Regions from separate parts of the Spiroplasma endosymbiont of Andrena trimmerana genome, predicted to be linked through region 1. Evidence: riboswitches for the same ligand, from Rfam matches in the RefSeq annotation. Region 1 holds a riboswitch; the other holds the start of a gene.
The links. A riboswitch is a leader RNA that binds a small molecule or an ion and turns the genes downstream of it on or off. The one in region 1 is predicted to bind cobalamin.
Positions count from the first base shown of each region.

Region 1 (15,611 bases):
TAAAATTATCAATATGACGTAAATCATGAGTAAAAGAAATTTTTATTTTATTACTACGAATAGTTTTAATAATTGAATCATACTTATTCCAACTATTAATTTCACCAATATCTTGAAAATCAAAAATTAAATCACAATTTTCAAAAAGATTTTTTCTCTTATTAACAAGAGCAATTAACTTTGTTAAAATAGTTTTATCTTGTAACTCAATTAAACTAACAGGAAGAATAAGGTTTTTTTCTTGTTTTAATTTCGCAAATTTTTCAAATGTTTGAATAAATAAAGGCTCATTTACTTTTCACCACAATCCTGAATCTTGAATATTACGCATCAAAACAATAAACGAAACATAATAAGAATTTTTAACAAAATTTCATCAAGCATAGTAACAATTTGGCTCATTTGAATTATCACTTTTATATACTGGTCTAATACTAACACTTAATAATTTTTCCATTTGTTCTGATTGTAGAAGTGAATAATGATTATAATCGGGATAATTTAAAATATCATTTGTCTTCAATTTGATTTCAATTAAGTCTCTACTTTGTACTACTTCTAATTGATTCTTATCAATAATTTTATTATATAATATATAGACATTTGAAGCATCAGTTTTTACTGAAGCATAAACACATAATATTTGACTTTGAATCTGCAAATAACTACTTTTTTCTACTAAATTACGTTTAATATAACTATTTATTTTTTTTTGGAATCGATATAAATTTATTTTCTTATTTCTAGAATAAATTAAAAACTGACCATCATAATATTTACAAATAATAGTATTATCTAATCCTAAAGTTATTTTACTATAATATGAAATTAATAATTCCATTCGTTCAATATTATTAACAGTTAAAATATTTTCTAATGCTAAATAATTTTTTATTTTTATTAAAATCATATATTCAAATTGACTATTTATTTTTTTATTATATTTTTTTTGACTAAAATTATCTAAAATAGTTTGTACAAAAACTGACTTTACCACTGTTAACTCATTTTGTTGTAAAATAATTGCTTGTGAAATAGCAAAACGATTATAACGAATATTACTTTGCATTTGACCATACAAAACTTTATTATTATTATCAAAATAATCAATTGATAAATCATAAACAATAACTTTACTTCCTAATTGAAAGGAAACAGAAAAATGACATGGCTCAAATGGAACTTTATTCACTAATAAATCTTGAATAAAAATTTCAATTTTTACTTTAGTTTTACGATTCATCATTGATTTAAATACAAACAATGAAATTCGTTTTTTACGATTTAAAACTTCTAAGCGTTCAGAAAAAGTAATGATTTCATTTTTTAAATCAATTTTCAATGGAACTAAACTTAACAAATCACCATGGATAACATTATAATATTGATTATTACGATGATTTAAACGTATAAATAAAATAATTATTATTGTCATAAAAGGAATTAAAGCAATAATTACAATTGCAGATCAACGCATAATTTTACCTCCATTTAATCAGAGCCTAAAGTAATATTACCATTATTTCCTTGGAAAAGTTTTAACTTTAGTCTTTGATTATCAATATATAATTTAGCTAAACGAAACATTTTGCGATCTTTAACCAAAATTCAATCAATAGCTTCAACAGGAATTGTTTCATATATTTGAACACGATTAGTATCAACATTTAAACCTCAATCTTTAGTAGTGCTTTGAAATAGTTTATGAATATCAACAGAAATAATAGCTATTTTATTAACATCAACATTTTGCTCTGCACATCACTTTCAAAAAAAATGACGTGTTGAATTACCTAACTCTAATTCTAAATAAGTAGCATGTTCTAAATAAGTTCAAACAATATATTCTTGCTTTGGCAATAATTTAATTTGTGAAGAAGGTTTAATTCCTTGTTCTAATATTAAAGTAATATTACTAACATCAGTATAAAAAAATAAGTTAAAAATATTTTTATTTTCTAAATGTTTAATAATTTGAATAGTTGATCTTCTTCTAAAATTTAAAAAAATATTATTACGTTTTTTATTATTCGTTGAAGTAGAAGATTTATTAGATTTTTTTTGTTTTTTAAACCTATTAAAAAAAGGAGTTTTTTTTTCATTGTCTTCTGATAATTTAGAAATATCCAAATTAGGTTGATTTTCATCACTAAAATATTCTTTAATTTTTTTAATTCGTCGACTTCAACCCATAAATTATGACCACCTTATTATTAATATTTACCTAATTATACTAAATTTTTTTAAAATAATGGTGCTAAAATTCTAAGCAATAATAAAAATACACCCCGATAGGCAAAACTACGATGTAGTAGTGGATTACTAATAATTAAACTAGAATGAATAAAATCTTTTTCAAATGAAGCAGATAAATCACTATTTGTTTTACTATCATAAACAATTACTAAAGTTTGATGATCTGAATAAAGACTACGATAATCAAGATTAGTTGAACCAATAATAGTAATATCATCATCAAAAATACCAGACTTAGAATGGTTAAAAACATTATTATATTCGTAAATTTTAACACCTGACTCAATCAATGAATCATAATAAGTTCTTGACATGTCTAATGATAAAAATTTATCAGTAATTCCGGGTAATGATAATCTAACATCAACACCAGAATAAGCACTATTACGCAATGCAGTAATTAAATCGCTAGTTGGAATTAAATAAGGAGTACTAATTCAAACTCGCTTTTTAGCATTACTAATAAATTTAATAAATAAATCTTTTTGAATTGTTTCTTTAGTAATAGGTCCATCATCAATTACTTGGACAATAATATTATTTTTAATTTTTATTTCAGATTTTTCAGCACTAATATCAAGAATATTACCAGTAATAAAATGCCAATCTTGTCTAAATATTAAATCAATTGATTTAACAGCTTCCCCAACAATTCTAATTTGGGTATCTCTTCAAAAGCCATACTTTGCAGAAAGATAAATATAGTTATCTGCTAAGTTAACTCCACCAGCATAGCCAATATTCCCATCAATAATAATATCTTTACGATGATTACGAAAATTATAATTTCCTGTCATAAATGGTAATCTAACTGGTGAAAATTTATGAATAATAATTCCCATTTTTTTCATTTTTCATATTTTATATTTTGATAAATTAAAATATGAACCAACAGCATCATAAATCATATAAACTTTAACTCCCGCTTCAATCCTTGCTTTTAAAACATTAATAATTACTTCTAATAGCTCCCCTTCACCAAGAATAAAATAATTAATAAAAATATAACTTTTTGCTTGTTTTAAATCTTCAATTAATTTAACAAATTTATTAGGACCATTATTTAAAATTTGAACATCAGTATTATTATAAAATGGTCGATGAGAAATTCTTGTTGTATAGTTAAATAAAGATAAAGTATCTTCACTCAAAGTTATTTTTTTTGATTCTAAAATTGAATTAGCAAAAGTTCAATCTTCTTGGGTATAAAAATAACTATTTGTTTTTAAATAAGCTTTTTGTTTTCGTCGATAACGATAAGGACGACCAAAAGTTCAATATAAAAAAATACCGATGATTGGCAAACATAAGGTAACCATAATTCATGATAGTTTTGCATCTTGCATACGATTGGTAATGAAAATAATAATACCAGTTAAAATAGTTAAAGTAATAATTATCATCAAAATAATTCATGAATATTTAATATAATTAAATATAACAAAAACTATTGTTGCAATCAAAGCAATATATAAGATTAATGATAAAAGTAAGTTTACTCGTTTACGCATGATTTCTCCTTAATATAAAGAGTTCTTTATTAAATTATATCTAATTATTAATAAATTTATTATTTAAAAGTAAAAAAAAGCAATTAATGCTTTTTAAATAATGGCGGAATGGGAGAGATTCGAACTCTCGCGACAGTTTCCCGTCCTAACTGATTAGCAATCAGTCCTCTTCAGCCTCTTGAGTACCACTCCAAAGTTATAATAATTATTTTTTTTACAATTATTATTATAACTTTAATTTTAAAATTTACTATGTATTTTTTAATTTTTTTTTAAAAATCCTATATTCCAAAATAAAATTTCACTATTTTTTAAATTAAATAAATAATATATTACTAAATTTGTTACAAATTTATTTTTTACTTGAAACTACTATTCAATAATCTAATTAATTTATACAACACAAACATTACATTGATAATTTTCACTATCCTCTAAAACCTCTTGACGAATACGAACATAATAAATTGATGAACAACCTTTTTTAAAGGCTCTAATATAAGCTTTATTTAAATCACGAGTTGTCGCTTTATCAGTAATAAATAAAGTTAAAGAAATTGCTTGATCAACGTGCTGTTGTGCAGCTGCTACAATATCAATAATTGGATTAGGACCTAATTCATATCCACCTTCAGTGTAATATGATAAATTATTATCATCAATCTTATAAGCAGGAACATAAACACGACCTAATTTCCCTTCTTTTCGTACCTCAACAGGAGCGACTACCGGTTGTAGACTTGGTGTACACGAAGATAAATAACTAATTGAACCAGTGGGTGCTACTGCCATTAAATGTGAATTAGCCAATCCCGTTTCTTTAATTTTTATTACTAATTCTTTTCATTGCTTCTGAGTTGGAATCATAATGTTATATTTTGTAAATAATTCTTGTATTTTTTTTGTTTCAGGAGTTCATTTATCTGACTGACATTTTATGTATTTATCAAAATATGAACCATCAGCAAATTTTGAATTTTTAAATCCACCAAAACTTCCAAATTTTAATGCTAATTTATTTGAAGCACTAAAAGCATGATAAGCCATAACATAAAAGAAAATATTAGTAAAATCAATTGCTTCTTTTGAATCATAAAAAATATGATTTGTTGCTAAAAATCCATGTAAATTCATAGCGCCTAAACCCAAAGCATGATTTTTTTTATTTCCATATGCAACTGACGGAGCACTAGAAAAATCACTACTTCTTGATACGTGGTCTAATGAATGAATTGCTTGAAAAATAACCTCACCAAATTCACTTCCACTTTCCATTACTTTTGCAATATTAATACTTCCTAAATTACAACTAATATCTTCACCAATTTCTTTAAAACTTAAATCACTATTAAATTCACTAGCTGTACTTACTTGAATAATTTCACTGCACAAATTACTCATAACAATTCTACCGGGATGAGCATTATTTTTATTTACTGTATCATCAAATAATAAATAAGGATATCCACTTTCAAAATGTAATTCAGCAATCATTTGAAATAATTTGCGAGCACTAATAAAATTTTTACTAATTTCAGGGTTTTTTAACATATTATAATACTCTTTAGTAATAGAAATATCTGTCATTGCTTTACCATAAACTTTTGCAATATCATAAGGACTAAAAAGTGCCATCTGTTCATTGTTTTTTGCTAATTCAAAAGTAATATCAGGAATAACTACTCCTAAAGACATTGACTTAATACGAATTTTTTCATCTGCATTTTCACGCTTTGAATCTAAAAATAACATAATATCTGGATGATGAACATTTAAATAAACTGCCCCAGCACCTTGTCTTTGACCTAATTGATTAGCATATGAAAATGAATCTTCAAGAATTTTCATAACTGGGATAACGCCTGTTGCTTGATTTTTAATATTTTTAATTGGAGCTCCAAATTCTCTTAAATTTGTTAAACACAAAGCAACTCCACCACCACGTTTTGATAACTGTAATGAAGTAGTAATAGCGCGAGCAATTGATTCCATGTTATCTTCAATTCGTAAAAGATAACATGAAGTGTATTCACCTCTTTGTTTTTTCCCTGCATTTAAAAATGTGGGAGTAGCTGGTTGAAATCTACCAGACATAATTTGTCTTAAAATTTTACTAGCATGTTCAATATTACCATTAGCGAAAAATAAACTATTCATAATAACTCTATCTTCATAATTTTCTAAATATTGTTTACCATTAAAACTTTTTAAAGCATAAGAATTATAAAATTTTAAAATACCCATAAAACTCGTAAACTGATAATTAAAACTGTATGCTTCATTTGTTAATCGTTCAATTTCCGTAATTGAATATTTATTAATTATTGTTTCATCATAATATTGATTTTTTACTAAATATTCTATTCTTTCTTTAACGGTTTTAAAAAGCAATAAATTTGGTTTAATATGATTTTTCATATAAGATTGTGCTGCTTGCAAATCAAATTGTGCATTATTAGTAGTTTTTGCTCTAGCATTTAAAGTAACATATTCATCACTTTCTAAAGTTCCAGATAAAGTATTTATTTCATTGGTATTTTTTTTATCTTTATCTCAAAAATCTACTAATATATTTTTTATTGTTGATACATCATTATTAGTTCCTAATAATTCAAATTGAAATAATAGTGGGACATTTAATTTTTTTGAAAGAATTGGCCCGGCAATTGCAAAAGTATCACCAAAATTAGTATTCCCCGACGCAATAACACCACGACAAAAATTACGATTTTGCTTATTATTTAAAAATTTAATTACCTGTTTAGGAACCGCCCCTTCTTTAATATCACCACCCCCACTATATGTTGGTGTTATTAACACATAATCTTTATCAACTAAAATTTCCTCTTGTAAATCGTGAGGAATTCTTGAATTTAAAACCTCTAATTTTTGAATAAAACGATGAGTATTATTTGACAAAGAAGAAAAATAAACAACATGAATTTTTCCCTCTGGCTTTAATATTTTTTGGTTTGAAACTTTTACAACATCATTATGCATTTTTTTTCTCCTTTAAAATTAAAATTCTCAATCTTCATCTTGCGTTTCTACAGTAATGCCCATTACATAAGATGAACCATTACCTGAAAAGAAATCGTGATTTTCATCAGCTCGAGCTGATAATTGATTAAAAATTTCTGGCTTAATTCTTGTTTGTTCTTCACTAAAAGGTGAATCATATCCTAAATTTTGTAAAAACTTACCAGCATTATATAAACTAAACTTAATAGCATCTTCAGCTAAATTAAATTCTTGATATAATTCTGTTAAATATTGCTTTTCTAAATCAATTAATTTAAACAATAAATCAAATACAAATTTTTTCATTTCTTCTTGTTTTTCTTTTGGTAACTTTTCAACTTTTCTTTGATATTTATAGCCACTATAATAATTATGAATAACTTTATCACGTAAAATTAATCTAATAATATCTGAAGTATTAGGTAATTTACTACGAGCAGATAAATAAAATGGTAAATAAAAACCACCATATAATAAAAAACCTGGCATTAAAGCGGCAGCTACTTTGGATTTTAAAGGATCATCACTTGTATAATAAGGAATTAGTGCACGTGCTCTGGCTTGTAAACTTTCATTATTAATTACTCATTCATGAGCAGATTCAATCTGCTCACTAGAACATAAAGTTGAAAAAATTGTTCCGTATGATCGAGCATGAACTGCTACCATAAAAGCAAAATTTGTGTAAATAACTTGTTCATGATCAGTTAAAGAATTAGGTATTTGTGCGATATCACCAACTGTTGCCTGAATTGTATCTAATAAAGTTAAACCTGTAAATGTTCTTGTTATTAACTCTTGTCATTTTGGATTTAATGTTTTTCAAGAAGTTAAGTCATTAGAAACAGGAATTTTTTCTGGTAACCAAAAATTTTGAGTAATACGGTTTCAAACCTCTAAATCTTTTTCATCATTGATTACATTTCAATTTACAGACCGCATTTTTCCATTAAAATTTTTCATAATATATTCTAATGGTGACTGTGATTGTTGAAAATATTTGTTATCTTTTGCCATTTATTATTACCCCTCTACTTAATTACACAACTAAAAACATCCCCTATATTATATAAAGGATGTTGTCATTATTAAAAATTACTTTATTAAAATTACAAATATTAAAAAATAAAAGCAATTATTAAAAATAATCATTAATTCACACCCAGGAATATAATATTACTTAAAAAATTAGACCGGTCTACTGGCTTAGCTTCATTTTACTTGTTACCCTTCTCAAAGTTTTATCTTCAATGGTTTTGTAACGTTCATCAACATCACAGTTGCTGGGGCAGCAAAGAATTCTCATCTTTTTCCCGAACATCTAAAGTTCCTTGTTATTTAGTTGTATAAATATTCTACTACAAGAAAAACAATTTTGGTAATTTATAAATACATTACTATGTATTTTTTTAACCTCAACTATTTTAAAATTATTCTTAATTTTTTTATTATGAAAATTTTCATTTTAATATACAAAAATAATTTAATATATTTTACTATTGTTTTTTAAAGTAAAAAAAACATTAATCTCTATACTTTATTTGTTAATAACTTTTTTTCAACTTTTTGTAATTGTTTAATAAAATCATTAATAGTACCGTTATTTTTAACAATAAAATCAATATCTTTATTTAAAATTAAATATTTTTTTTGTTGATTTAATAATGAAATAACTTGTAAATCATTAACATTATCACGTTCTTTTATTCGTTGGATTTTTTTATCTTCCTCAGCCTCAATTAAAAGAATTTTATCAACTAATAAATTTAAATTTGCATTAAATAATACTGCACAATCAATAACAATTAATTCTTGGTGTATTTTATTACGAATAATATCTTCTTCAACAATTTTTATCATTTTTGGTCAAATAATATTTTCTAATTTACGTAAAATATGAGGGTGTTGAAATGCTTCATACCGTAATTTTATTTTATTAATTGTTTTATCATTATTAATAAAAGTATCACCGAATTCATTAATTAATGCTTTTTTTGTTTCTTTTAGTGTATAAATATGTTTAACAATTTTATCAACAAAAATAACATACGCACCTTTATTTTGAAAAAAATTTGTAGCAGTTGTCTTACCTACTCCCGCTTCACCAATAATACCAATAATCATGAGTTCACCCTTACTTATGTTCAATTTGATAACTTGCAAGAATACCAATCATTGCTGCATTATCAGTACAGTATTCTAATTTTGGAACAATTATTTTTAAATTTGGATATTTAATTTTTAAATCTAATACTGCTAATCTTAATTGCTGATTAGCACTAACTCCTCCTGCTAAAACTAAAGTTTTTGGATTATGTTTTTTTAATGCTAATTCAATTTTATTAATCAATACTTGAATAACTGTTGTTTGAAAAGAAGTTGCAAAATTATTAAATTGTAACTTACCTTTTTCTTTATTTATCAAATTAGCACAGGCTGATTTTAAACCACTAAAACTAAAATCTAAACTATTATCATTTTTAGGTAATGGTAATTTATAAGTTGGCTTTCCCAATTTAGCACTTCGTTCAATTTCAGGACCACCCGGATATTTTAAACCTAACATTCTTGCAACTTTATCATAACATTCACCAACAGCATCATCTAATGTTTGACCAAGTATAGTGAAATTTAAATGTTCATTTGCCAACATCAACTGTGTATGACCACCACTAACTAATAAACCAAGTACTGGAAATTCTCATTCATTATTAATTAAAGAAGCATACAAATGTCCATACAAATGATTACACGGAAGCAATGGCTTTTCTAAATAAGCAGCAATAGTTTCTGCTATAATTTTACCTACGTGTAAACAACTAGCCAGACCAGGAGTATTAGTATAAGCAACAAAATCAATATCCATAATTGAAATGTTAGATTTTTCAATTGCTGTTTGTAAGACAGTAGCAATATTTTCACTATGAGCTCGTGCTGCTAATTCTGGAACAACACCACCATATTGTTGATGAAGCTTAATTTGTGAAGCAATAATATTACTTAAAACCTTTTTATCTTTAATAACAGCAACACTAGTTTCATCACAACTAGTTTCTATCGCTAAGATTATCATCAATATCCTCTTCTTTATAATAAGCAACTGCTGATTCTAAAGCTAAAATCATCATTTTTTTAAAACTAGTTTCGCGTAATGCTGCTGAAATTGATTCACCGGTAATAAAAGAATCAGAAATTGTTAATAAACAAGCCGCATTTTTTTCTAAATGTTTTGCATTAGCAAATAAGGCAAAAGATTCCATTTCTACTGCTAAGCATTTACTAATTAAAGGATTAGTTTTATAATCATTATCATTAATACGATAAAATACATCACTTGAATGAATTAAACCCGATCTTAAATTTATTTTTTCACTTACTATATACGAAGAATTTTCATTTTTTTGCTGATCAAATTCATTATCAATTTTTTGTGCCACTTTATTAATAATTTTGCTAATATTACCAACAGATTCAATTTGATTTTCATCAATATTAGCAGCATATTTAGCGAAAGTAGATTCACTATATACTTTAGTAGTATTAATAATATCATAAACTTTAACATCTTTTTGATATGAACCAGCGCTACCAACACGAATAATACAGTCAACATCATAAAATTTAAATAACTCATATGAATATATACCAATTGAAGGCATACCCATACCACTAGCAGCAATAGTAATATTATATCCTTTATATTTTCCAGTAAACATTAACATATTACGAACATTATTTACTTGTTTTCAATCTTGTAAAAAATTAGAAGCAATAAATTGAGCACGTAATGGATCACCTGGCATAATTACTACTTTTGCAATTTGATCACGAGCAGCTTTGATATGAGCTGTTGGAATTTTTTCTTTATTTTCCATATATTCTCCTTTTTTTAAATAATAATAGTTATTATAATATATTGTTAATTTAGTAACAACATTAATATTCTTAATGACTAGTTTTTTATTTTAAAAATTAAATTTAATTTTATAACTTTTCATACTAATTAAAGAAAATAAAAAATATTCTAAAAAAAGTTTAATCAACACCTTTTTTAGTTTTTTAGTATAATTTATTAAAACTAAATAATGTTTAGTTTATAAAAAACTCATTACTTTATTTTAAAGTAAATGAGTTTTTATTTTAAAAAGGTGGGAAACATAAATGTTTAAAAATTTAACTAAAGGAAATAAAAAAGAAATAGAAGAATGCCAAAGAAAAATGAAAAGTTCTTCTGAAAATCGGAAATATTTACAACAAAAAATATATTTTGAATGAGAAAAATTAGATCAAATAAATTGAAGAACAGAAGCAGAACGAGTAATTGAAACAAATGATACTATAAGACCATTAGAACAAAAATTGCGAAAAGAAGAAAAAATATGAATAAATAATTATAAACAAATAGAAGTAATAAAAAATAGACCATATTGTCAAGAAGAAAGAAAACAACGAGAAGCATTAAAAAGTCAAGAATTTGAAAAATTAAAGCATGTACGTATGAATGAACCATCTGTTTATCATGATGGAACTTTTGGTATACTTTTTGATACAGTTTTAAAAACTGGTGAAAAGTTAAAAAGTTCATGGAATGAAACTAATAAAATCAAAATTAATGAAACACCTAGTTGTTCTCATTGAGAAAGAAGGGCAAATAGCAATCCATATAGTTCTCCATTTAAATAAATTTTTATATTTAAAAATAACTAATTTCATTAATGAAATTAGTTATTTTTTATTTCTATCATAAACTAAACACTTATTGAATTTATTTTTAAACAACTTAAATTATAATTAACTTCTTAAACTTAAGAAGTTATTAGGGAAAACAAAAAAAGGAGATCTTAATGAAAACATTAATCAAAACATTAAGTGTTTTAACACTTGCAACAACCACAGGTAATTTAACTAGTTTATTCAAAAAATAATATTATAACTAATTATATTGAAAATAAAACACAACAAGACACAATTTATATTGATAAAAACGGAAAACAAATAACAACTAATGAAAAAAGATTTATCAAAGATAAATAGTAAAGAAATTAGTCAAATTGGATTTTTTAAAAATATATCAGGAGAAATTCAAGTTGTTAATATGCCAAGAACAATTGAAAAAATACCTAATTAATTACCACCAGAAATAACTTCTTTGAGAAAAATGTTCATAGAAACCAAATCATTTAACCAAGATCTTTCAAAATGAAATGTAAATAAAGTAACAAGTCATGAAGAATTTGCTATTGGTTCACAAATTGATAATTCTAATAAATTACCAAAATTTAAAAACTAAAATCAAAAATTTTAATAAAAAGGTAATATCTTATTGACATTAAATAAATAAAAATATCTTTAAAACTTTAAAGATATTTTTATTAAACTCATTTATTAAACAATATTATCAATTTACAAAGATAAATCTTTTTTAATAAGAAAATAATTTCCTAATGGAAATAAACCAAGAGGTACTATTAACATTATTGGATATTGTCAAGCAAAATCTAATGCTCTAATAGAAAAAAGCGGTGCTTTTGCTACTTCTGTAACACCGGGAGCGGGTGTTATATTTGGAATATCACCAAACTTAAATGGAGAATTAAATAAAGAAGCAATTGTCATATATTTAAAATATTTAAGGTACTCAAGTCCAGGCATAGAAGAGAATAATGTCATTGTTTGAAACAAAATAAATACTGTTGAAATACATGTTGCTACTGAAAGAGAAATAACTGACTTATTAAAGTAACTAATAAAAGTTCAATTAATTGATGCTCAAAGTAAAGCCAATAATATTAAACCCAAATTATATAAAACAAGATATCCAAATTCTTGAAGCTTAAAATCTTGAAATCTAATTGGAAAAATAATTAATTGAAAAACAAAAACTGAACCATATAATATTAATATTGAAGAAAGCAAAACAAAAAGTTTTGAATTTAAAATAGTTTTTCTAGACATTGGCATTGTTAATCATGAAGCTAAATAACCTTTATCAATTTCTTTAGAAACCAAAATATGATTTAAAATTAAACTAAAAGAAAAAATTAATATTAACCCCGGAATACCAAAAAAAACAAAATTAAGATAATTCATGCCACCTAATCCACCTAAACCTGATACTCCATGTTCTTCACCAATTAATGTCATAGTTGGAGCAAGATAATCTTGTGTTAAAATGGGAGCTATTAAAATACATAAAATTATAAAAAATAATATTAATGGAATTTTAATATTTTTAAATTGTGATTTAACAAATCTAAAATTAATCATTAAAATTTACCTCATCCTTATAAAATTTAATAAAATATTCTTCTAAACTAAATGGTAATTCTTTAAAATTATCAACTTTATAAAGCGATAATTCTTTTAAAAACTTATCAACATTAGTACTTAAAACATTCAGTTTAATAACTTTTGTTATATTATTTTTTTCAATAATATCTCATTTTTTATTTAAGAAATCATTATAATCTTTCACTGTTGAAAATTTAATTTCATAATTTTTCTTAGCAGAATTTTGTATTTCCTTAATTGATATTTCAGAAATTATTTTCCCTTTTTTAATAACAGCAACTTTATCACATATATTTTCAATTTCGCCAAAAATATGGGAACTCATAAATATTGTTGCACCTTCATTTTTAGAATTTCTAATTAAAGTATTAAACCTTTCTTGCATTAAAGGATCTAAACCTGAAGTTGGTTCATCTAAAACCAAAACTTTTGGTTTATGCATAAAAGCTGAAATAATCGCTACTTTTTGTTTCATATCCTTAGACATTTTTTTAATTTTTCTTTTTGCATCAAGTTCAAAATAATTAATTAATTTTTCAACATATGCCCAAGAAATATTTTTTCTAATATTAGCTACTGTCTTTAAATAAGCAATTCCTGACATATAATCAGGCAATGTTACTTCACCAGCTAAATAGCCAAGAGATTCCATAATTTTTGCCGATTCTTTTCAACAATCATAATCTAAAATCTTTGCAAAGCCAGTATCAGATTTAATAAAACCTATCATTTGTCTAATAACAGTAGTTTTTCCAGCACCATTAGGGCCAATAAAACCATAAACTTCACCTTTGTTGATTGAAAGATTAATATCAAAACAACCAATATTTGGAGAATATTCTTTAGTTAAATTTTTTAATTGAATTATATTCATATTTTCCTCCAAACTAAACTAATTCATGAAATTATTATAAACCAAAAAGAAGAAAATATAAATAATGGTATGTTTCTTTTTATAAAAGAATCTTTAATATACTATTTTCAAGTTTTATAAAATATTATCATTTAATTTAATTAAATAATTAAACGTTTCCTAACTCACGAAAACGAAATGAAGTTTTATTTAGTTTCTTTAACTCTCGTTTATTTAAAATATAAATAATTATTCCGGCAATTAAACCAACTAAAACACAAACGATAGCAATAATTAATAAAATTTGAATTCCCTGCAATGAATAATTTCGATGACCGTCAACCACATAAGAATTATTTGGCAATTTTCCAATGGCTGAAGCAACATAATTAAATCAAGCATCTGGAGTAAAAGCAATTCAAGAAATTAATGATATTGTACTAGCATAACTATTTTTTTCCATTGGTAATTCTCCAACTTGAACAAATCTTAACGTCAATAATGCTCAACCTACACAACCAATAAACATAAAAAGTAAACACATTATAACTTGAAATAAAATTTGAACTGCTTTTGATGACTGTAAAAATCAAGCATTACCTCAACCAGGGATAACTACATATAAAGAACATGCAATCATTCCAACTAATAATAAAAATATTAAACCCAAAACGTAAGACTTTCACTTATCAGCTCAACGACCAATTGGACTAGCAACTAAAAATCTTAAACCATATGAACGAATTCCACCAAGAATAGTTACTACACCAACAGTAACACCAACTTCTGTTAAAGCATCTTTCATATAATATGCAAAAGTAGACTGGAACATGTACATTCCAAAAACAAAAATACCACAAAGTCAAACTCGCAAAAATTTCATTGGTTGAAATAGTGAAATTATTTTTTCTTTTCAAATAATTTCTGTTTCTTCACGTTTTTTATTAGGAATAAATATTCAAACTAATAATGCCATTATAAGTACCATACCACAAATAAAATAAGCAAAAACTAAAAATGGTATTTTTGTAATAAAATCATTTTGACCATACTGATTTTGTAAATTTTTAGTTAAAATTGTTATTCCTGTTGCAATTCCAGCAATAAAAATTAAACCAAATAATCCCAAAACTGTGCCTTCAAGACCATAAGCAACCCCTTGTTGTTCTTTTGTTACATTCTGTGATACTAATTTTCAAAGTGGTGCTCAAAAAAGTCCGGCAATCGAAATACCCCATATTGTATAAATAATATACAATTGAATCATTCGTATATTTTTATCCATATTAAGTTGAATTATTAATGTTCATCATAAACCACATAATCCAGTTATTATAAGTGATACTATCATTATTTTTTTTGCACTAAAACGATCAGTAAGTCAACCGCCTGGAATTCTAGAAATAAGAGCAACAAAACCATAAATAGCAACAACAAAATCAAACTCATCTTGATTTAAATTAATATACTGATTAAAGTTAGGAATAATATATCGTAAATAAAGTACTCCACTAAAAACAAATAAATCAGATAAAGCTAAAATGCTAATAATCAAAATAGTTTTATTATCCAAGTTGTGCGTAAAACTTTTTCAACATTTACTTAAAAATATCTTCATTATTTATTTTTCTGCTTTCATAATAATTTAGGATTATCACTAATATAGCCAGCTACTTGAT
Region 1 is NZ_OZ026455.1:384,117-399,727, forward strand. Features, by position in the region: gene AACL03_RS02310 (hypothetical protein) at 1-1,477, opposite strand, end outside; gene AACL03_RS02315 (acetyltransferase) at 1,492-2,193, opposite strand; gene cls (cardiolipin synthase) at 2,244-3,767, opposite strand; tRNA gene AACL03_RS02325 (tRNA-Ser) at 3,869-3,959, opposite strand; gene nrdE (class 1b ribonucleoside-diphosphate reductase subunit alpha) at 4,161-6,767, opposite strand; gene nrdF (class 1b ribonucleoside-diphosphate reductase subunit beta) at 6,786-7,805, opposite strand; cobalamin riboswitch at 7,963-8,128, opposite strand; gene coaE (dephospho-CoA kinase) at 8,319-8,912, opposite strand; gene tsaD (tRNA (adenosine(37)-N6)-threonylcarbamoyltransferase complex transferase subunit TsaD) at 8,923-9,861, opposite strand; gene AACL03_RS02350 (purine-nucleoside phosphorylase) at 9,836-10,663, opposite strand; gene AACL03_RS02355 (hypothetical protein) at 10,950-11,471, shown strand; gene AACL03_RS02360 (hypothetical protein) at 11,794-11,916, shown strand; gene AACL03_RS02365 (BspA family leucine-rich repeat surface protein) at 11,947-12,078, shown strand; gene AACL03_RS02370 (ABC transporter permease) at 12,192-13,055, opposite strand; gene AACL03_RS02375 (ABC transporter ATP-binding protein) at 13,048-13,953, opposite strand; gene AACL03_RS02380 (MFS transporter) at 14,102-15,550, opposite strand; gene AACL03_RS02385 (hypothetical protein) at 15,550-15,611, opposite strand, start outside.

Region 2 (15,611 bases), 690 kb from region 1:
AAAATCAGTAAAATAAGTTTCATGATTAAAATCATTAAAACCAAAATAATTTAAAATTGAAGCATGAGTACTTTTATTTTTATTAGTTAAAAATTTTACTTTTTCATTTTGATTATCACTAATATTACTTTTATCTTTTCTAAAAAATTTACCTAACATAATATTCACCACCTTTCTTAAAATATTTGATTAATTTTTAATATGATTTTTACAATGATAAATATAATTAAACCTGCTGTTGCTGATGATAAAATTACTCCTATTAAACCTAAAATAATTTTTATAATTTTAAAAAACATAATATTATTCCTGTAATTCTTCTAATTTTAAAATTTTTCCATATAAATGTGGATATGGTGCAGTAGTTAAAAATATACTATATATATTTAATTGTAATCAAATATAAATATAATCTTGTGTAATCATACAATTTAAATATTGTGTTGTATTAACATATATAAATTCTGTACATATTCAAGAAGATTTTGTATTATCATTTGTAGGAGTAAAATTATAATAAATACGATATCTTTTATTTTTAATAAAATTATACTTAATAGTTTTATTATCTTCTTTTGTTCCAACTTCTTTTCATTGTGGAATATTTGGACTTGGTGTTGGATTATTTTTTAATTCAATATCTCAATTATTTTCTTCTATTTCATTTGTTTCTAAACTTTTTGAATTAATTTTAATTGGTTTATCTATATTAATTACACTTGGTGAAGTAATATCTAATGTATCACTAGTAATTTGATAAGTATTTTCTTTTAATTCCTCAAAATTAAATATAGCACCACCATCAATTTCACATTTAATAAATAAACTTCATTTATTAACCTTAGTATAATCAGCATTAAGAATTAAAGAAGCTTCTTTATTATCAATTTTACCAATAATAAGAGTTCACGTACCAGTTCCAACTGCTTGTGCTGATTTAAACAATAACATTAATGGATAACCATTTTGTAATGGTGCAAGTCTTTCTCATGTTATAAATACACGATATGTTTTACCAAGATTAATATCAAAATTACTTCATGTTCTATTATCAACTCTATTTCCTATTACAACTCAATTTTCTTTATCTTTCTTTTTATCAATATTAGTTTTATTTTCATTAATAGCCCCAGCAATAGTTTTATCAGTAGTTTTTAAATTAGGAATTTCTTGACTTAGAGCATTTATTTGAAATGCAATCGGAAATTGTGCTTTTGTATCTTCTAATTTTTTATCTACTTCTTCTTTTTTATAATAATCAGATAAATCTACTTTACCACCAGTAGCACTAATTTTATTATTTTCATCAATAGTTATATTAGTACCAGCAATTAATTTATTTTGTTTTTTATCTAATAAATTATTAGTTTCTAGTTTTGTATAATAATCACGTTCAGTACCTTCTTCTGTTATAAATTCAGTTGGTATTCCAGTTCCTTGATATTGATATACTTCAATTTGATTAATTACATTTGTATTAAATTCTATTGTTGGAGGAGTAGGAGAAACTTCGAATAAATTTTTTTTTGTACTATAATCATAAAATAAAGTTACGCTTCTAGTAGCATCTGCTACTGTTGTCATTTCTTCTCATGATATTATTTGAATGATTGATTTTGTATTATAACTTTCATTGTTATTTAATAAAAATTTTATTTCTTTTTTAAGAGTATTAACTATTTTTTTATCATTTTTATCTTGTAAATCAATTACTCAAAGAATTATAGTTCATTTATCTAAATAAAAATCATCATTATTAATTTTCTTTCATAATGGACTAGTTTCAATATTAAATCAATTATTTTTAATATCATCAATACTTTCATTAGTTTTAGTTAATTAATCATTCAATTTAGTTATATTATTTTCATTTGTAGTAATTCGTTTTTGTTGTTTAGCAGAAAAATCACAAGTTGGTGCATGTGTATAATCACCAATTTGTGGATTATTTTGTAATGCTTCTGGTGGTAATGTTCCAATTTCATCTGGTCAATCTAAAATCATTGTTTCAGTTTCTTTATCATAATCTGTTGCAACATAACCTTTATTAACAAATTTACTAACAGGACCTCTATATATTTCATTTTCATTATCATCAACTAAATCATCATATAATTTAATTTGTTTTGATAATGTAAATTCTTTTTGTTGTTCAATTAATTCATCAACTTGATTTCTAGTATAAAATGCTTTTAAGTCAATTTTTTCAATATCTATTTCATCATCATTATAACTTGAAAATATTTGTTTTAATTCTGTTAATCTTGCTCATATTTTCATTCTACTAGGTGCTAAATCTCAAACATTAATCGTAGGAGTACTACTTGCACTAAATTGACTACCATTATTAAATTGAATAGTAGCATCAACATTAAATTCAATTGGTGTACGATTAAATACTCAATCTTCAACCATTACATAAACCATATCTCTTAATGTTTCTTTAATTAATTCATCTTTAAAACTATCAAAAGGAAATTTAGATAAAATAAAATCAAGATAAGCATTAATATCATTTTGAGCACGAATAGCAAAAGTTTTAAATCAATCATTAACATTAGGTCATGTTTGTATGTATTGCTGTGGCGTTTCTGTAATTTTTCCAGTTAATGGATATCAGTTATTATAATTTTCAAGACTGACATCAGTTCAAAGTTTATTAATCATAATTTATCATTCCTTAAAAAATGCTTGTTTATAATGATGAGTATGTTTTTTTGTTTTTTTATGTGTTATATGCTCAATTTCTTTTTGCAACTTTTTCTTACCCTTTTCTACAACTTGACTATATGCAAATTTTTCTAAATGATGTAATAGTCCAGTGCCAAATAAAGTATTAACTGAAAATTTTAAACCAACACTTTTAAATGATTTATTAATATTTTCAATAGGGTTATTAATAACATTTACTACTTTATGATAAGTTCTTATTATTCTAAATATTTCTCTATATACTTTAAAACTATCTCTAATTACTTGTTGTACCACTGGTGGAGCAAATGCTATTGCTTTTAATCATTTATTACGATTAATACCATAACCAATGTATCAACCACTATATCAACGATATCAATGAAATGGATGTATTTGAGTAACAAAAGTTTTTGCTTTAAGAATACTATCAACAACTGTAATTGGTTTATATTTAGGATTGCGATGATAAATAGTAATTGCACATTTATCTAATGACAAAGGTTGAATTTTACAACCCATAAATACTGGTGAATTTAATGGAATTAATTGTGCATGTTTAATTGCTCTTTTTTCTGCACTAGTAAATAAATCAGTTGCTTTTTCTTTTAATTTATTAATTTTTTCAAATGCTTGTTTTTCTAACTTTTCAAATTTTTCTTGTAATTTATATATACTTTCTCTTATTTTTTCAAAATATGGTGTATCTTTTCAAAATTTATTTAAACCTTTTTTTAAATAAAATCTAATATCAAAATATTTAAAACTTTGATTTGCTTTTAAAACAAGTTGATGAATAACATTATTTTTAAAATTAAATTTAATAGAATTAGCACGAATTTTTTGTAAATCTAAAATTAAAGTTTTTCCATATCTATTTTCTGAATGTATTGTATGAACTAAATTTAATCAATCATGTTGGTTCATAGATAGTACTTTTTTTAAATCAGTATTAAATTTTTTTAAAAAGTTATTTGCTTTTTCAATATCTTTAATTTTAAATTTAGGAGTTAATTGTGGACTTAATTTTATTAATGTATTTTGTAATAATAAATAATCTTTTAATTCTTGTGCTTCTAATTTTTGAAAATTATTTTTATATTGTCTTTCAGCAACATAACCTAAATCTCGTAATACTGTTTCACGATTAGGAGTAAAACTATAATTCATTAAATAACGTTTATTACCAATAATTTTATCTGTTAAAATTTCTTTTCCACTTACTTGACTAATAACTTCTTGTAAATTTTTGGCTTCTTTAATACCAACTTGTTTTAATGTTTTAGTTTCTTGTGCTAGTTTAATAAATTTAGTAGTACGATAACCACGACTAATTTTATTAAGTCCAGCAAATGCAGATAATAAATTTAAGAAAGTATTTAATTTTGTTACATTTCCTTTTAAATAATCATAAACTTGATTAATAGTAAAATCAGTTGTAGCATAAATACCAAAATTAATAGTACTTGCAACTAAATCACTTGCACCTAATCCAAGGGCTACACTTTCACTTAATCCACCAGTAAAAGGAGCAAGTGCTACTGCAATTACTTGTACACCAATCATTTCTAAAATTTCTCATCAAAAACTTTTATTTTCTTGTTGGTTACTTGTTCTAGTATGTTTTGGTTTATTTATGTTTAAAAGTATTGCTGTACTAGTTGTACCAATTGGCATGGCATTTAATTTCCTTTATTTAAGAGTTATTTTAATTGGATTTGTTGTTCCTTTATAATTTAAATCATTAACATTTGCAGTAATAGTTATATATAAATCACCTGCTTTTTGTTTTTGATTACTTACATTAGTTTTACCTTGTGCATCACTAAAATATTTAATAGTTGGATTTGTTAAATTAGGATTTAATGATTTAAGTTCATTAGTACTTTTTATTTGTGTATTTAATTCACTATTATTGTTATTAACATTTGCAGTAATATCAGTTGTTAAATTTGTAATTTTAGTTTTTAAATCAGTTTTCTCTGCTTTAATAATTCCGCATAACATTCATCTTGATGTTGTTTCATTATTGGAAATATAAGGTATTGATTCTCCAACAACTTCACCAGCAACTTTATATGCTCTTCCTGCTTTATCATCTTTAATAAAGTCTACATAAATAATTGTTCTTTCTAACATGTATCTTTTCATTGCTCTTGGTGTTGCTAAAACAAAAGTCATTAGTTGTTGTTCATTTTTATCATTAGTAAAAATCATATAGTCATCAAGAACGATTTCACATAATACACCTTTTACATATAAATTATTTCCATTTAAACGTAATTGTTGCGCTAACTGATTATCGGTGATTAAACCTTTATTATCTGCTAAATAAACTAAACTATCATAAAGACCATTAGTAATAAAAAATTTACTATTTGCAATGTTTCTAAATTGAAACAAAGTATTTCAAGCAGATAACATTGATTTTAAATATCCTATTGGCGTTGTATCTTCAATATCTATTTTAGTAGCAGATTTTGCAATTGCTTGTGTATCATCAATTGCTAATTTATCTGCTAAATCATTTGCAACTTCATATTGCATGCTATCTAATAAATTTTGTCCATTATTTGCATTTAAATCTACATCTGCAATAATTTCTCCTGCAAGATATTTTTTAGTTATTTTTTTACTAATTTTATCTGTATCAACATATGGTAATTCATATCTTTTACTTTTATCATCTCAAGCAATAATTTTTATTTCCGGTTTTTTTGGTTTTTTAACAATAAACTCAATATTTACTGAATCAACAATTTCAGTAGGGAAAAAGTTTGCCCATGGACTATTTGAAATTTTAAAAAACTCTATAAATTCTGGTGCTTCTACTAATCTCTCTGTATTGTCTAAATTTTGATTAAATGGTACTGACATTTTATTTCTTCCTTTCGTTTATAAATAATTTTTCTTTTTATAATTAATTAAAAAATTTTCTTTATCATTTGTTTTATTATTAATAATTATTTGTTTATTACCACCTGTATTAATTGTTTGTTTAAATACTGGTTGCTCTTTAATCATTTTTTTAATAGTTTCTTCAATTTTTGAATTTTCTAAATTATTAGTTTTAAATTTTAAATAATCATAAAATTCATTTTTAACTTGATATTTTTTAAATATATTAATTATTTCTTTTTCTTTAATTTCTTGATTAAGTTTATTTAATTGCTAAATTGTAAAGGTAAGTGCAACTAAATTATTTTTCTATCCAAATATTCGATTGGTGAAAGATAATTTAGTATTTTTCTCGGTTTTTGATTTAAAGACAATATAAATTTATGAACTTCATTTTTATTAGTTTTTGAAAAAATAAATTTTTTAGGAAATTTTTCTCTAATTAAACCATTAGTATTTTCATTAGTACCTCTTTGTCAAGGTGAATATGGATTGGCAAAATAAATTTTTACATCTAAATTTTTTTCAAGTTGTTGTCAATTTGAAAATTCTTTGCCACGATCAAAAGTAATAGTTTTAACAATGTTTTTAGGAAGAATTGATAAATAATAACTGACATTTTTATTAATAACTTTAGTAGTTCTGTTTTTAACTAATATTGCTAAAGTAAATCGTGATACTCTTTCAACTAAAGTTATTAAACATGATTTGCTTTTACCTCGTGATGATACTATAGTATCTCCTTCTCAATGACCAAGTGTTATACGATCATTAACATTTATATCTCGTTCTTTAATTGATTTACCATTAAACTTGCCACGATTTTCTTTAGATTTTCGTTTTTTACCTTTTCTTCTTAAATTTTTACTAGTAACTTTATCAAGCATTCCAAAATAAATTCAAGTATAAATTGTTTTAAAACTAATAACTCATTCTTTATGAAAATTTTTAATTCTGCCATAAATTTGTTCAGGTGATCAACCTAATAGTAATTTTTGTTGTACATATTTTACTAAATTCTTATTTTTAAACTTATGAAAACTAATATGTGATTGTTTTCGATTTTCAGCTTTATTTTGTGCAATTAATGAAAAATAATGATTATTATCTTTATTTCTATTAATTTCTCGAATAATAGTACTAATACTTCGATTAAGATTTTTAGCTATTTCACTAATTTTAAATTTAAATTTCAATTGATTCTCAATATAAATTCTTTCATCTATGCCAAGATGTTTATAACTCATATAAAAACTCCTTACTTTTTTCTAAACTAAATTTAGCATTATGAAATTTTTATATGAGAATTTTTTGCAATTTTATTTACTTGCACTTACAAGTATAACTCAGCATAAAACAATAATTTCTCTACAAATTAATGTTCCAACACTTGTTCCAATAATTATTAATTCATGTAAAAATTCTTTCATTTGAATATTTTCCTTTCAACTATTTATTTTTAATTTTTAATTATTCATCAAATTGACCACCATTAATTCTTTCAATCATCGATTTTGAATTACTTATAATGCTTACTAATAAGGCCATTTCTTTATTTAACTGTTCCATTCTCTCTTTATATGTCTGAATTTCATTATTATAATATTCAATTAATTTTTCTTTATTCATAAATTATTCACCTTCTTTATAAACTCATGTGATTATAATCTCAATTTAATGAAGCATTATCATGATTTAATGGCACTTCGCTCATATTATCACTACCATAATATTGACTTGCAGTTTCACTATTAATAGTAAATCTATTATCATTAATTAATCTTGTAGCTTCATTTGTAAATGGTGTTTCTTGCATTTCTTGATTATGATGTATAGTTTCAATAGGTAATAAATTATGGATTATTTCACTTGCACCAGCAACTATGGTAGGTACTGCATAAGCATTCATAAAATCATTATTTATACCCATAGCAACACCACTTGAAATTAAACAACTACCAGTAGCCATATTACAAATTTTTCTTATTGTTTCAAATTTATTAGGTATTAACTCAGTTAATCCACTAATAAGATTTGATATACCATAAGCATTTAAACTAATATATGTATCTCAATCCATTAATGACTGATTTTCTTGCTTGTTTAATAGTAATCATGGTGGACCTTCTGTTGTAGTTGTAGTAGTTATTGGAATTGGTGTTGTTGGAATAATAGGATTAATATTGTTTTCAGTTCATTTACTATAATTTGCTAATCCAATTGTTCCTAAACCTAAAATAATTTTTTTAGAACTATTAATTAATTTAGTTTTAGTATTTGGTCTTTGATTTAAATTTCATATATCTAAACCTAATTTTTTACCAAATAATAAACTATTAATTGAACCTAATACTGGATTTGCAATTACTTGACCATAATAAGCACTTGTACCAATCATTGCACAAATTGGACTTATTCCAGTTCTAATTAATTTAGTTAAAGTATAATTTGATTGATTTTCTATACTTGGCATTTTATTCTCCTTTAATTTGTTTTAAATCATTTAATAGTTCTATAAATTTTTTCATCTCTTTTGAATGATAATCAATGCTTCAATAATCATCATTTCAATTAAAAATTATATGTGTATCTGAATGTAAAAATTCAACATTATCAATAAAAAATAATTTTTCATCTACATTTCATTTAATTAAAAATTCGCGTTTAGTCATATTTAATCTCCTTTAATTTTCTAATTTTTTAATTGTTACTTTAATTCAACCTTGATAAACATCATTATCACCAACTATTAATGCAACATTACTTTCTGGGTCAGAAACAATTATGTGTTTGGATTTAACATTTGGGTATTGTCTTAAAATAATTGCTCTAATATCATTACTTGTATGAATTGCTTTTGGAAATAGTGATAATATTTCAATTTCATCTTTATTTTCAAACAAAGTAGGTAATATTATCATTAGTCAAATTCACCTCAGTTTTCTAACTCATAAAGTTTGGATGAATATTCTATTAATGAATTATTTAATAAATCTATTCTTTCTTTCATAGAAATAATTAATTTTTCTTTATTCATAATTTAACTTTTCTTTTCTAACTCTTTTATTTTGTTTTTGTTTACAAAAGTTATTACATTTATGTGCATAAAATCTACCATAACCACATTTATTATTCTTTATTACTTTTAATAAAATTAGGAATTTTTAATTCATTTTTATTATTACTCATTATCAAATTCTCCATTTCTTATTAATTCAAGTAATTTCATAATTCTTTCTGGTTTATCATTTTCATAAGAATAATCACAACAATCACAATGATGTACATTAATATTTCATTCCTCTTCAATATAATCAATTAATTTTTGTTTAATCATTAATTTTTCTCCTTATTTTTAATTTGATTAGCAATTTCACTTAATATTTTTAATACTTTATATTCATTTTTTAATTCTTTAATAATAAATATTAAAATTATTATTAGTGTTATAGATGTTATTAATATTGGTATTATCAATAAAATTTTTCATAATATCATTTTTTACTCTTTTCATTTTTTAAATCATTTAACATTGATTGAACAAAATGCACGATTTTTAGGAATGTTTAAAGTGTTAAAGATTTGACCAGTTACTAAAATTTCATCATTTTTGTTTAATAAAATACAGCGTCTATAAAGTTTTGGGTTATTAAAAATTAAAGTAACATAATTTAATCCATTTCATTGACCACGAACACTATAATATAATTCCTTATTACCTTTTTCGTAATATTTTGCTTCAATAGTGTTACTCAGTTTTACTTTTAATTTGACATAATTTTCTTTATCTTTCATTTTTAGAATTCCTTAAATAATTATCAAAAATCAATATTTTCTTATGATTTTTTAAATAATATTGAATATGCTTATAAGCATCTTGTTCATGTTTTGTTAATTTTATATTTCCTTTATAATCTGTTATTTTATTTTTATTTTTTGGGTGATTTTCGAAATAATCTCAGTTAAAAACATCTTGAACTAATACCATTAATGCACCAATAATTTTAGGTGTTGATAATGGATTAGTTAATAATTGTTTTGAACTTAAAAAGAAATTTTCTACAATAACTAATATTTTTTTATCAATAAATTTTTCTTTAATTAATTGCAATTTTTCTTTATACATATTTTTAGTTCATAAAACAGTTAATGTATTAAATGTTTCATTAAAAACAATATTATTAGTTTCACTTGAATATATAACCATTCCATTATTACCAATTCCAGCAGGGTCAATTCCAATAATTAAGTCATATTGCATTAATTAAGTTAACCTCTAATAACCGTTTTAATAATTTCTAAATCACAATTACATCAACAATATTTACATTCTTCAATAAATTCTTTATGACCACAAACTAAATTATCTTTTTTTAAATCATCAATCAGTTTAATTAGCCCTATTTTAAATTCAATATCATCACTGTCTGGTATGCAAATCGTTTCTCTTTTAGTTAAATATTCTTTATCCATATTTATACCTCCTAATTAACTTAATATTTAAAATACAGTCATAACAAATTGCTTTACTATTTTTATCTCTTAAAAAATATTTTCTTGTTTTTATATCATTAGTATTAAAGAATAAATAATCTAATTTATTTTGTTTACATGTTCAACAAAAATACTTTTTCATTATGATTTGAAATTTCCTTATAAGAAGTAACTATATAATTAATTGCTAAATCATTATGCTTATATGGATTATTTATTTTAAAACCTTTTCTGTTTTCTTCTCACGTAATGTTATATTTAAAACAAGGATTAGTAATTTTAGTTTTGTTATCAGTTATTTCACCCATAAATCAACTATTATGCTGTTCATAAAATGTTAATGGTTCAAGTTTTATATCATTAAGATAATATTCTTTTGGAGTAATTGGTTTATTAACAGTTATTTTTTGGTCTTTAATATATGGTTCTAATAATTTTATTAATTCATTACCACTTAATTCTCTTTTAATATTTTCTAAATTAAAAACTCAATATGTGTAACTGTTATCAACAATAAAAGAATTATTTTTAATCATTCATTTTGGAAGTGATAATTTATATTCAACATAATCAATAAGAATAGATTGTGGTTTATCTTTAACAATTTGTTCTTTTTTAAATTCTATTTGCATAATAATCCTTTCCTAATATGTTCTGTTGCTTCTAGCATAAAGAACATATATTTTGATGTTTAGATTATTAATACTACTACTATTCGTTTTATTCATTCCATGAAAACTGGGCTCAAAAATAAATTGTGAAATTTTAAAAAACATTGAGGCATTCGATTCAATATTTATTTAATTTATGTTTAATAAATTAATATTTTAATTGAACCGGCCCCGCTCAATTTTTTTTACAAGTTTGAAATTTATTTTCTCGCCCAAAAAAATTTTTCAAAAAAAATAAAAAATAAAACCAACACTTGCTCACTGGGGAGTGGCAAGGTTGGTTAAATAAAGAATAGAATTAATACAATTGGTCCCTACAACAGGTCTATATATACTAGTTTCCAATTCGCTCCCACCCCAAGAATTACCATTAATGGTTAGTATATTTTATTAGGTATCACTCCACTTTTTATTTATCCATGCAAGTCCACATGTTTTAGCTACTATTTTTAACAACTGTGTTGTAGTTCACTTTTTTAGTTCCCCAACACGTGTTGATAATAGTGCTAAAGACGGTTATTAAAAATTTTAAAATTTTACAATTACAAAAAAAGACAAGATTATTTCTTGTCTTTTTCCTTGTTGATAATTTTAATTTAACTTACAAAATGTATATTTTATTTTTTTTAAATACGTCGAATATAAAATATAAATTTAATGTTTTAAGAAAAGAGAGTAATTTTGTCTAATTTTCATTATTTTTCAAATAATTCATTTTTGGAAATAAGTTACTAATATGATAATAAATTATTTCGTAACTTTGACAATCTCCCTGTTTTTTTTAATTGATTTTCACTTAGAAAGGCATATAATGAATTTATAATGTTTTTAAACCCATTGTTTTAATTTTAAAGCAAATGGGTTTTTATGTTAAAAAGGAGATGAACTTATGGAACAGCAAGAAAGTAAAACACAAACATCTAGCAATGAGTTAAAATCAAAAATAGAAATTGGACAAGAAAAATTACAAAATGAATTAGAAACAGTTTCTGTTTCTAAGGAAACTAAAAAAGGAATTGCAGAACAAATAGAAGCAATTAATCAATTAGAAAAAATGATTAATGAAGTTAAAAAACAACTTAACAAAAATGCTTATTAAATAAGGAGTAAAATATGCCATTAGATAAGGATAAACAAGATTTACAAATTAAAATATTTACAGATGAGCAAATTCAATTACTTACCGAAGATGATATTAAATCATTATCAATTGAACAAATTCAAGTATTTAATGAAAAAATTGAAGTATTAGATAAAGAAGTTGAAAAAAGAACCATAATATTATCAGATTATATTGATGTAATTACTGATGCTACTTCTAAAATAACTAGTTTATTAGAAGAAAATGTTTTTTTGGAAAAGCAAAAAATCGGCAATTTTAAAAATTTTATTATTACAATGTTTAGTTTTGGTTGTATTAATAAAAATAAAAGAATAGAAAAAAAACTAAATAAAAATAAAAAGGAAATACAAGAAAAAACTAATGAACGAACAGATTTAAAACTAATATTTGAAAATATTAGTTTAGAAAGAAAAAAAATAAATGATGAGTTAAATAATTTAATTAAATTAACTGAATTATGAAAAAATATTAATGATAAAAAAAATAGTATAAAGAACACTTCATCAGCTAAAGAATTTTCTTGTTCTAAATTTGTTGAAGAAATTAATGCTTTAGAATTAATTAATCAAAAACCAGTAAATGATCGTGTACAAAACTTACCATAAATATAACCATTATTTATGAATATAGTAGTGCTTATTAAAAAGGAAAAAAACTAAAAATGGAACAATATTATGAATTATTAGGTTTATCTATTGGTGCAACAATTCCTGAAATTAATGCATCTTTTAGACGTTTATCTTTAAAATTACATCCAGATAAAAATACTAATAATCCAGAAGCAACTATTAATTTTCAAAAATTAAGTGAAGCGCGTAATGTTTTAGTTAAACAAAAAGAATATGAAGAAAAAACTAATAAAATATGGAAAGAAAATTTAAAAAAACAACAAGCAGAACAAGAAACATTTCAAAATAAACAAAAAGAAGAAATTTTAGCTAAGCAAAAATTTAAGATATTTAAAAAAGAAATTGATCAAAAAATGAAAAAAAATTATATTGAGTTATTACCTAAAATACTTGATTTTAAAATAGAATTAAAGAAATTAGAAAAAGAACTTTTAACTTTACAGTCAAAAAGTTCTAAATTAAGAAAATCTATTATTAATTTAAATACAAAGAAAATAAATCCAAGAATTAATTTTTATATTAAATGTATTACTTTAGGTTTTTATGATTGAAATAAAATAACAGAAAAAGAACTATGTGAAAATAAAAATGAATTTATAAAAACCAATAGGGAAAAAGAAAATTTAAAAGAAAAATATGATATAGTAAAAACTAATATGCAAATATTAATTAATGAGCAAAACTTATTACAAGAAGATCTTAAAGAATTATTTGCAAAAGAAAATGATTTGAAAAAATATATAAATTCATTTAATTTAGAAGAAAAAGATTCAATAAGAGATTGAAATAAATACTTTTCATCATCAGTTTAATGATATAAATAATATTATATGAATAGTTAATTATTTAAATATAAATTTATATTTATGGTTCAACTAATAATTCATTATTTGATGTTTGTTCATCATTGCTTTCTTCAATAATATTATTATCAATAATAATATAATATTGTAAATATTTATTTCAAATACTGATAATTGGTTTATACAGAAAACTACTAAACATGAAGTTACCAATGCCATGAATAGCATCAAAACTTAATCCAGATAATCAGTAAAGATAAAAACTGGATTTACCAAATAATATTAAATGAATTAGAGAATCAAATGTACCAAAAGTAAAACCTCATAAACTTGTAATAATTACAAAAATTCATCAATGCTTTTTAATTAAATGACGAAATATTCAAATTATTATGACCAATATTGGTCATATACTAAAATATAAAAATATTCAACTATTACCACCGTAAAGTAGAATTTCTAATGAAGCAAAAATTAAAGGAATAGTAATTGACATATATAGTGGAAAAACTAATGCTGAAAATGCTAATAGAAAAGTTACAACTTCAATATTTGGTAATATTGCTAATACTTCTTTTAAAGCAAAAACTAGTGCTGCATATGAAGGAATAATCAAGATACGAATTAATTTTTGGACATGGTTACTCATATTTGTTCTCGGCTTTCTTTATTTTTTAAATTTAAAACCACCTCATAAAGGTGGTTTAGTTATACTAATCGGAGATAAAACATCAATTAAAATTATATAACTGTTATCTGCACCCAGAGATTAGTTTAATAGTGTTAAATAGATAGGTCTACTGGCTTAACTTCATTTTACTTGTTACCCTTCTCAAAATCTTTGATTTCAATGGATTATGTAACTTTTATCAGTATCACAGTTGCTGGGGCAGCTTAAGATTACTTAATTCCCTTTTATGAACAGTTGTTCATCTATTTAATTTTATTCAGTTGTATTTAAGGATAAATGATTTAATATATTAAAAATATATTATACTTTTTGTTTATTTTTTGTTTAATAATGACACTAATTGTGCTTTTGGTAAATTATTCATTTCATTTTGATATTGTTTAAACATATTTTTACATGTTGTAAGTTCAGTTAATGCTTCTTTTAAGTTACCTCAACCTTCAATTATGACTTTCTTTTTTTGTAATTCTTTATACTGTAAAAAGAAATTAACAATTTCATCACGTAAATGTTGTGGTACATCTTTTAGATCTTGATACTCATTAAAGCGTGGATCAGAATTAACAACACCAAATAATTTAGTATCAACTTCACCACCGTCAATCATTTTAATCATTCCTAAAACTCTAACTTCTACTAAGCAACCAGGGAAAGTTGGATAAGTAATTAAACTAATAATATCTAAAGGATCACCATCATAATCTAAAGTTTCAGGAATATATCCATATTCACCGGGATAAAAATTAGCACCATAAAGAACACGATCTAATATCATAGTTTTAGATTTTCAATCATATTCATATTTATTACTTGATCCTTTGGGAATTTCAACTACCATTTGCACAATGTTATTTTCACTTTTATTCATTAATACTTCATCTCCTTTTAAAAATTAATTTTATTATATAATAAATAAACATTTTTTTATATATAATTAAAATAATAAATGTATTTTAAGGAGTAAAAGATGAGTTTAAAATATGAGAAAAAGTGACAACAATTTAAAAGTAATATTAATAATTCTTTAAAATTAACTACTCATAGGATAGCATTAATTAGTAGTTTATTGGCAGTTACAACATTAATGACCTTATTAGAAACACCACCTATTTTTTTACCTTTTTTAAAAATTGATTTTGGTAATACTATTAATTTAATTGCATTGTTAATTATTAAACTTCCTTATAGTTTGTTAATTGCCATTATTGTTCCTTGACTAAGTTTAATCTTACCTCATTTTCCTTCTGGTAATGCTGAACCAATTGGTGAATTTGCTTATATGTTAAGTACCATTACTTTATTGTTATTATATAGTAGTTTTAAATTATTATTTAAGCAATTACCATTTTGAAAAACGCAATCTAATAATTCTTGAAAACGATTAATGATTATTGAAATACCGACAGTTGTTATTACTTGTATTTTAGTATCATTAATTAGTGCTTTTTATAATTGAGCTTTTATTTTAGACATGTATGGTGCTGGTGATCTTAAAGATAAGATTTGAATTGTATTTGTACCATTTAATTTAATTAAATTTACTTCAGTTTTGCTTTTATATTTATTATTAGTTAGGCCAGTACAAATTTTAGTACAACATTTTAATATTTA
Region 2 is NZ_OZ026455.1:1,070,899-1,086,509, reverse strand. Features, by position in the region: gene AACL03_RS06450 (hypothetical protein) at 1-159, opposite strand, end outside; gene AACL03_RS06445 (hypothetical protein) at 177-299, opposite strand; gene AACL03_RS06440 (hypothetical protein) at 304-1,584, opposite strand; gene AACL03_RS06435 (hypothetical protein) at 1,840-2,667, opposite strand; gene AACL03_RS06430 (hypothetical protein) at 2,671-4,368, opposite strand; gene AACL03_RS06425 (hypothetical protein) at 4,384-5,568, opposite strand; gene AACL03_RS06420 (hypothetical protein) at 5,587-5,715, opposite strand; gene AACL03_RS06415 (IS30 family transposase) at 5,886-6,836, opposite strand; gene AACL03_RS06410 (hypothetical protein) at 7,060-7,218, opposite strand; gene AACL03_RS06405 (hypothetical protein) at 7,235-8,062, opposite strand; gene AACL03_RS06400 (hypothetical protein) at 8,064-8,261, opposite strand; gene AACL03_RS06395 (hypothetical protein) at 8,274-8,510, opposite strand; gene AACL03_RS06390 (hypothetical protein) at 8,771-8,926, opposite strand; gene AACL03_RS06385 (hypothetical protein) at 8,926-9,087, opposite strand; gene AACL03_RS06380 (hypothetical protein) at 9,091-9,384, opposite strand; gene AACL03_RS06375 (hypothetical protein) at 9,374-9,850, opposite strand; gene AACL03_RS06370 (hypothetical protein) at 9,859-10,062, opposite strand; gene AACL03_RS06365 (hypothetical protein) at 10,197-10,715, opposite strand; gene AACL03_RS06360 (hypothetical protein) at 10,728-10,859, opposite strand; gene AACL03_RS06355 (hypothetical protein) at 11,644-11,853, shown strand; gene AACL03_RS06350 (hypothetical protein) at 11,868-12,482, shown strand; gene AACL03_RS06345 (J domain-containing protein) at 12,539-13,318, shown strand; gene AACL03_RS06340 (hypothetical protein) at 13,371-13,958, opposite strand; cobalamin riboswitch at 14,083-14,261, opposite strand; gene AACL03_RS06335 (inorganic diphosphatase) at 14,314-14,868, opposite strand; gene AACL03_RS06330 (hypothetical protein) at 14,968-15,611, shown strand, end outside; gene AACL03_RS06325 (hypothetical protein) at 15,609-15,611, opposite strand, start outside.
Region 2: linked by a shared signal. The riboswitch ahead of AACL03_RS06340 (hypothetical protein) and the one ahead of nrdF (class 1b ribonucleoside-diphosphate reductase subunit beta) in region 1 are both predicted to bind cobalamin.